2 regions of the Paenibacillus spongiae genome follow, and region 1 is predicted to be linked to the other one. Evidence: a T-box and tRNA genes for the amino acid it is inferred to sense, from the RefSeq annotation. Region 1 holds a T-box; the other holds one or more tRNA genes.
What was found. A T-box is a leader RNA that pairs with one kind of tRNA and senses whether it is charged. The one in region 1 lies ahead of L1F29_RS22145 (valine--tRNA ligase), so its partner is inferred to be a tRNA-Val.
Positions count from the first base shown of each region.

Region 2: it has a tRNA-Val gene. The T-box ahead of L1F29_RS22145 (valine--tRNA ligase) is inferred to sense a tRNA for this amino acid. The anticodon was not compared.

Region 1 is NZ_CP091430.1:4,876,754-4,880,162, forward strand. It holds gene L1F29_RS22145 (valine--tRNA ligase) at 1-2,063, opposite strand, end outside; T-box leader at 2,178-2,425, opposite strand; gene L1F29_RS22150 (LysM peptidoglycan-binding domain-containing protein) at 2,579-3,409, opposite strand, start outside.
Region 2 is NZ_CP091430.1:2,335,249-2,338,657, forward strand. It holds gene L1F29_RS10670 (S-layer homology domain-containing protein) at 1-765, opposite strand, end outside; gene yjcZ (sporulation protein YjcZ) at 1,230-1,328, opposite strand; tRNA gene L1F29_RS10680 (tRNA-Val) at 1,754-1,829, opposite strand; gene L1F29_RS10685 (hypothetical protein) at 2,001-2,165, shown strand; gene L1F29_RS10690 (hypothetical protein) at 2,258-2,494, shown strand; gene L1F29_RS34640 (hypothetical protein) at 2,538-2,612, opposite strand; gene L1F29_RS10695 (DUF3892 domain-containing protein) at 2,760-3,014, shown strand; gene L1F29_RS34645 (hypothetical protein) at 3,098-3,217, opposite strand.

The sequences.
Region 1 (3,409 bases):
TGCGTGCGATCAAGGACGTACGCCAATACCGATTGAGTCGCACGCTTCGCTTCGGCATCCTCGCCATAGAGGTTAAGCTTGGCAAACTCAATATACCAGTCGCATAGATCGTCCCAGATAAAATTGGTCAAGGACCGGCCTGTTTCGCCGAATTCATAGCTGTCGATGAGACGGGTTACTTCACGGGTCGTCTCGTTCAGCCGGTGGAGAATCCAACGGTCTGCCGTGCCCAGCTTGCCCGTAATATCAATATCGGCCGCTGTCACGCCTTCCAGATTCATCAGCGCGAAGCGGGAAGCGTTCCATATCTTGTTGGCGAAATTGCGCGCCTGCTCGACCCGTTCCCAGCGGAACCGCAAATCCTGGCCTGGCGTGCTGCTCGTCGACAGCATGAAGCGCATCGCATCGGCTCCGTATTTCTCGATCACATCAAGAGGGTCTACGCCGTTGCCGAGCGATTTGGACATCTTCTGTCCATTCTCGTCGCGGACAAGACCGTGCATGAGCACATCCTTGAACGGAATCTGATCCGTGAACTCAAGCGCCGTAAAGATCATCCGGGCTACCCAGAAGTAGATGATGTCGTATCCGGTCACAAGGACATCGGTCGGATAGAACCGCTTCAGATCATTCGTTTCTTCCGGCCAGCCGAGTGTCGAGAACGGCCATAGCGCGGAGCTGAACCACGTATCGAGAACGTCCTCGTCCTGACGCAGCGAGCCGCTTCCGCATTTGTCGCAGGACGTTACGTCCTCGTGTGCGACATGCATGGCGCCGCATCCGTCGCAATACCAAGCCGGGATACGATGGCCCCACCATAGCTGGCGGGATATACACCAATCACGCACATTCTCGATCCAGTTGAGGTAAATTTTCTCGAACCGGTCAGGGACGAATTGAACGCCTCCGCCCGAGCGCTGGGCTTCAATCGCCCGATCCGCCAGCGGCTTCATGGAAACGAACCACTGGGTCGACAGATAAGGCTCAACCACGGCGCCGGTGCGCTCGCTATGACCGACCTGATGCACGTGATCTTCAATACGAATGCAGACGCCCTGCTCCTGCAGGTCAGCTACGATCGCCTTGCGGCATTCCGCCCGGTCAAGGCCCTTGTACGGTCCGGCTTCCTCGTTCATTACGCCGCTTTCATCCATCACGACGATTTGCGGCAGGTTATGGCGGGCTCCGACCTCAAAGTCGTTCGGATCGTGTGCCGGCGTAATCTTGACCGCGCCGGAGCCGAACTCTTTCTCGACGTACTCGTCGCCGATAATCGGAATTTCCCTTCCGAGAATCGGCAGGATGAGCGACTTTCCGATCAAGTGCTTATAACGTTCGTCTTCCGGATGAACGGCAACGGCGGTATCGCCGAGCATCGTTTCCGGACGGGTCGTCGCTACCGTCAGCGAGCCGCTTCCGTCCTTGAGCGGGTACTGAAGGTGATAGAGATGGCCGTTTACCTCTTTGTATTCAACCTCGATATCAGACAAAGCCGTACGGGCGGCCGGATCCCAGTTGATAATTTTCTTGCCGCGATAGATCAGGCCCTTGTCATAGAGCTTGACGAATACCTCGCGAACCGCCTTGGACAGACCTTCGTCCAGCGTGAAGCGCTCGCGGGAGTAATCGAGAGAGAAGCCCATCTTAGCCCATTGATCATGAATCGTTTGCGCGTAGAGATCCTTCCATTCCCATACTTTCTCCAGAAATTTCTCGCGTCCCAGATCGTAACGAGACAGACCTTCTTCTCGCAGCTTCTGTTCCACCTTCGTCTGTGTTGCAATGCCCGCATGGTCGCTCCCCGGCAGCCATAACGTATCGTAGCCCTGCATCCGCTTGGCCCGGATCATAATATCCTGAAGCGTGAAATCGAGCGCATGCCCGATATGCAGCATCCCCGTTACGTTCGGCGGCGGAATAACGATCGTGAAGGTTTCCGCGTCCGGACGTTTGCCAGCCTCGAAATAGTCTCCTCTCATCCAATATTCGTACCATTTCGCTTCCGACGCCTTCGGATCGTAAGTCGTCGGCATGGCCGTGGTTGTGGTTTGTTTGTCAGACATGGCTACCTACCTCCAATGAATGTCGCAAACCGGCAGTCGGCGATAAGAAACGCCTCTTCCGGATGAGCTTCTGTTATCGTGTAAAGACAAAAAAATAAACCTTTCGCCCTTGTTGCAAAGGACGAAAGGTTAAGCTTCCGCGGTACCACCTTTGTTTCGCATGGCGCTGTTCATCGCTCATACGACACCTCAAGCAGATAACGGCTGCGGACCGGCGGGAACTAACGAGGGTAAGAAAGAGACTCGCTTCATTCCGGCAACTCCGGGGCGACCTGTCGCAGTTTCGTCCTGCAGAACCTCGCAGCCTATCGGTTCCGCTCTCTGAAGGCATCACTGCCACTCTTCCCCATCAACGTCTTTAGAAGAAAGTATTACCGTATCTTAATTATCATACACGTAATGATTTATTATAGTCAACCCAAATAGCCTTGTATAGAGCCTATATTAAGCCATAAGACGGCAAAAACCCTTGAAGATGAATACCCGTTCATCTTCAAGGGTGCTGGAATGTTCACTTAAGGAATATATAAGACTTGGCCTTCCGCTATATTCTGGTCGGTTAAACGGTTGTACAGCGCAAGCTCCCTAGGCTGCAAGTGGTACCGGATCGCAATATGCTCCAGCGTCTCCTCCCGCTGAACGATGCAAATCCGTACCTTGCGGAAGGAATTGTCGTCAGAGGTGCGGCTCAGGAACAGCGTCTTCCACTCGATCTCATCGCCGGTGGACCGCTTCGCCTCTTCGGCCGCACGCTGCGCGGACTCCTCGGCGACAGCCCGGGCTTCCTGCTCCCGCTTGCTCGATTGCAGCAAGGAACGGAACCCTACGCCGGCTGCCGGCTGAGCCGTTTCGTCTGAAGCCGGCTTGCTTCCCAGAACGACCTGCATCTCCTTGCGAGCCGGTTCGGCCTCAATCGGACTTATATCACCATAAGCTTGCTGTTCGGCCTCTTGGAAAGCCGAATCGAAATTGGCATCCGAACTTTCCTGGCCTGACGCTTCGATGACATTAACGAGCTGGTCGATTTCATAATTGCGTTCCTGCATCTGTCCGGCTTGAACCCCTGCCGGCTCAGGAGAAGAGGATTTCTGTTCGGCGGCTTCTCGGAGCATCGTTTCGTAGGCTGCGGATTCCCGCTCAAGTAGCTCCGCAGCTTCGCGTTCCCGCTGTGCCGCCTGTGCACGCTCCCTTTCGGCCGTCTCAATGAGATAGGCTTCGCGGCGCTCCTGCTCCGCGAGCTCTAGCATATAGGCAGCCTCCAGCTCCCGCTGCTCTTCCAGACGCCGCTCCTCCGCTTGCCGTTCTTCCAGCTCATCCGCCGCACGCTGGGCATCCACTTGCTGGGC
Region 2 (3,409 bases), 2.5 Mb from region 1:
GCGCAGCCCGTAGCCAGGGTGAGGTGCCATGGCCGTTACCGTTACCTCTTGAATTTGCTCGTTAACGGCTTTTGTCGCAAGCTTCAAATCCGTATAGGGAAAAGGCTCCGGCTTGGTTCCCTGGTCCGGCTTCAGCGCATTCTCCTTCACGAAGACGATAGCGTCATGGAGCCATGAGGCTGCTTCTCCGCGCTTGATGGCTGTCTTCGGATAAAACTTGCCGTTCTTATCAAGTTCGGCAATCTTCGCAATGAGCAGCTTCTGAATGCTGTCCATATAAGCCGGCGTTACGTCAGCTTCATCCTTAAGCTCCATGAAAATTTCGATAAACGCATAATCGCCTTTCTCCATCATGCCTTGAAACAGATGATGGGCAAATTGCTCCCTGGTCATGAACGCAGCAGGATCGACGTCTCTGTCGATATCCAGATTGTTCAGGCTTGCGACGATGAAGGCGTCGGAATACCAGGCGCCGTCTTTGACCTTGGTGAAAGAATCGCTCGCTTCCGGCTTCTTAACAAATTTAATATGGTCGATATTCAGACCGAGTCCTTTAACGAGCATCGTTACGCCTGCAGCGTAGGTCAGCTTGTCTTGCGGCTTGAACGATCCGTCCTTCTCGCCGGCTATGACGCCCTGCTTCTGCAGCTCGTTAATTTTCGCTTCATTCGGATCGTTCTTCGTATCCGGGAACGCCCAAGCATTCTGTCCGACTGCAAGAACAAGAAGCATAATTACTGCGGAGAGAAACCATCTCTTCCTCATTCCGATCACCTCTGGAATAGATTGTCATGCGTATGTATCCTTCAGACGGACCGGCGGTCCATTTTGTTGCAGGATGGATGACAGGGAGAAGCTTCATCCGCGGACTGTCGTTTATGACGCAAAATAAAGGGACTGCCGGGAGGCAGTCCTTGCAATGGTACTATAACGGCATTGTCCAAACAATCTCGGCAATCCGCACACAAGCTTGCCGTCTGTACTTGACCTGGATTTACTTGAGCAGGGCTGACCTGACCGGTATTGTATGGGTTCAACATTCACCACTCCTTGAATTAGGTTCGAACCCGTCTTATGCGGCTGCCCAATTCCAGGAGTGGGCGTTTACCCGTATCGTATATAATTCAGTTTCATTGTATGAAAAAAGACCCGCGTGCAGCCGGGCCTTCTCGTCGTGATGGAGATGTACAGTCCAGCGTAGGAGGAACATCTTGAAGGCGCTTAGTCCTCTAGAAACGCATGCAGCTGCAAGCGACGATCACCAACAAGATAAAAAGGACCAGGATCGTTCCCGTGTTTGTAAAAGCACCACCAACACATCCGGACATTTTTCAATGCACCTCCTTGCCTGCAGGGTACATGATAAGTTATGCTCGGCGGTTGTTGAGCGATTGGGTGTACGTATTCGAAATTAATTGAGTTTCATTTGAAAATAGGGGATTTTAATCAAATCTATTAGACAAGCATACATACAATGGCAGCTTCTTCTTCATATTGATAGAGTAAGCCGTTTCTGGGGTCAGCATAGAGACCTTAAGGGAACCTCGGTAACCTCCATAACCACGACCGGAGTGGGTAAGATACGGAACCTGGGCGCTTCCGGCGTGCGCCAATAAACGTCGGGCTAAGAAGCAGGAGCGTATACGTCCTTGCTTCTTTTCTTTTTGGGCACCGCCCGCGGCATCTAGGACGAACGTTTATAAATAAACAACAAAAAAACCCTTGATTATCAAGGGTTTCAGCTTTAGAAGTATGGTGATCTGTAGTGGGCTCGAACCACTGACCCCCACCCTGTCAAGATGGTGCTCTCCCAGCTGAGCTAACAGATCATGTCGCAGTGACAAGTAATAATATATCAAGTATGAATTGGAAAGTCAACACTTTTATCAAAAAAAATTATAGCGAAAAATGAATCCTTCTCCGGAGAGGCTGTTCGAGACTATTTGATTCGCGCGAATCATATCTTGTTGATAGACGCAGTCGGATGAGGGGGAGGGGTCATGGTGAACGAAGCAGCTGATTTGGCTGTATGGCTCGTTGGTTTATTCGGTATCGTCGGGATCTTCTCGATGTTAGCGTATAACATGGTCGTGAAGGATTCATTCACGTACGATGAGCGGTTCGTATGGAGACGCAAGCTGCCCAAGGAAGCAAGACCCAAATGATAGGAAGATGACGCTTCCATGTGTTTATCCTGATGATCCTAAGCACATACTATACCCATCGTCAGAACATGAAGGCTGGGGATGGTTGAATCGTGAAAAAATTAGCAGTTCTTATTGGCAGTTTGCTTCTTTGTTCGGGATGCGCGGGCTTGCCGGGAAGATCAATGGAGGCCGTTCAAACGAATACGGTCATGATGGAGGTATATTCGGAGGGAGAAAGCGAATCGGTAATGGGCAGCGTATATGAACCTTCAGAATCAGTGCCGCTAAAGCCTAAATTGCCGGATACGGCAACGGATCCATATGCGGCTCCACTAACCGATACCTGAATAAGCCGTCCGGCGTTTCAAGCCGAAACCCGGACGTATCCCATTATTCGTCTTCCCACTTGCGCGAGTAAGCTTTCTTAGTGACCCACAGAAATAAAGCAGTCAGTACGATGACCATTATAATTGAAATTACGTAAACCGACGTCACGTCTTCGCTTCAGCTCCTTTCGACTCCCTGTACTTGTCTATCATACCTGAACAGTTCGAATAATAGAAGGGCATAGCGGGCATTCTAACCCTTGTAAAGGACAAGGAGGCTTAAGCTATGAACACATTGGAGCAAAGCGGAGCAGATAACCGGGAATCGATCGTGGCCGTCCAGAAGAATGGCGACGGAGACTTGACGGCCTTTCAAACTTCCACGGGACGCGTCCTGCAGTATGCCGAGGCGCTGCAAGAAGTGGAAGCGGGCCGTATAGCGGGCGTGAATGCCTTCAAAGGAAGAGATGGGGGCACATACATCCGCGGCGATGCGGATGGCGATCCTTCGAACAATTTGGATCAGCTGCCAACGTTCTAATCCGGGCTCAAGGGAGCCGTTATAGAAGCAGCACAAGAAGGCACAGCCGTTACGGCTGTGCCTTCTTGTGCTGCTTATTGAATTTAGAACGAATACACTTTATGCTGCTCCACGAATCGTATGCATCCGGTTCGACCCCCATACTTGGGCATCGTATCGTCATATTGGATAAGCCAAATTCGTTCTTGAACTAGCTCCGGCAGCGAATATAAAGAGACCGGCCATCAAAATATGTCGGATTTACTATGGGCAAATGCGGATACACGAACGCCTGCTTCATCATAGGATAATCTGTACCGAATGATGCGATGAGGCAGGAGTGAGGGCAGCCATGAGCAAGGCCAAGGCAGTCAAGAAGAAGAAATCCCCGTCGGACCGTAAACAAGCTGTAATGA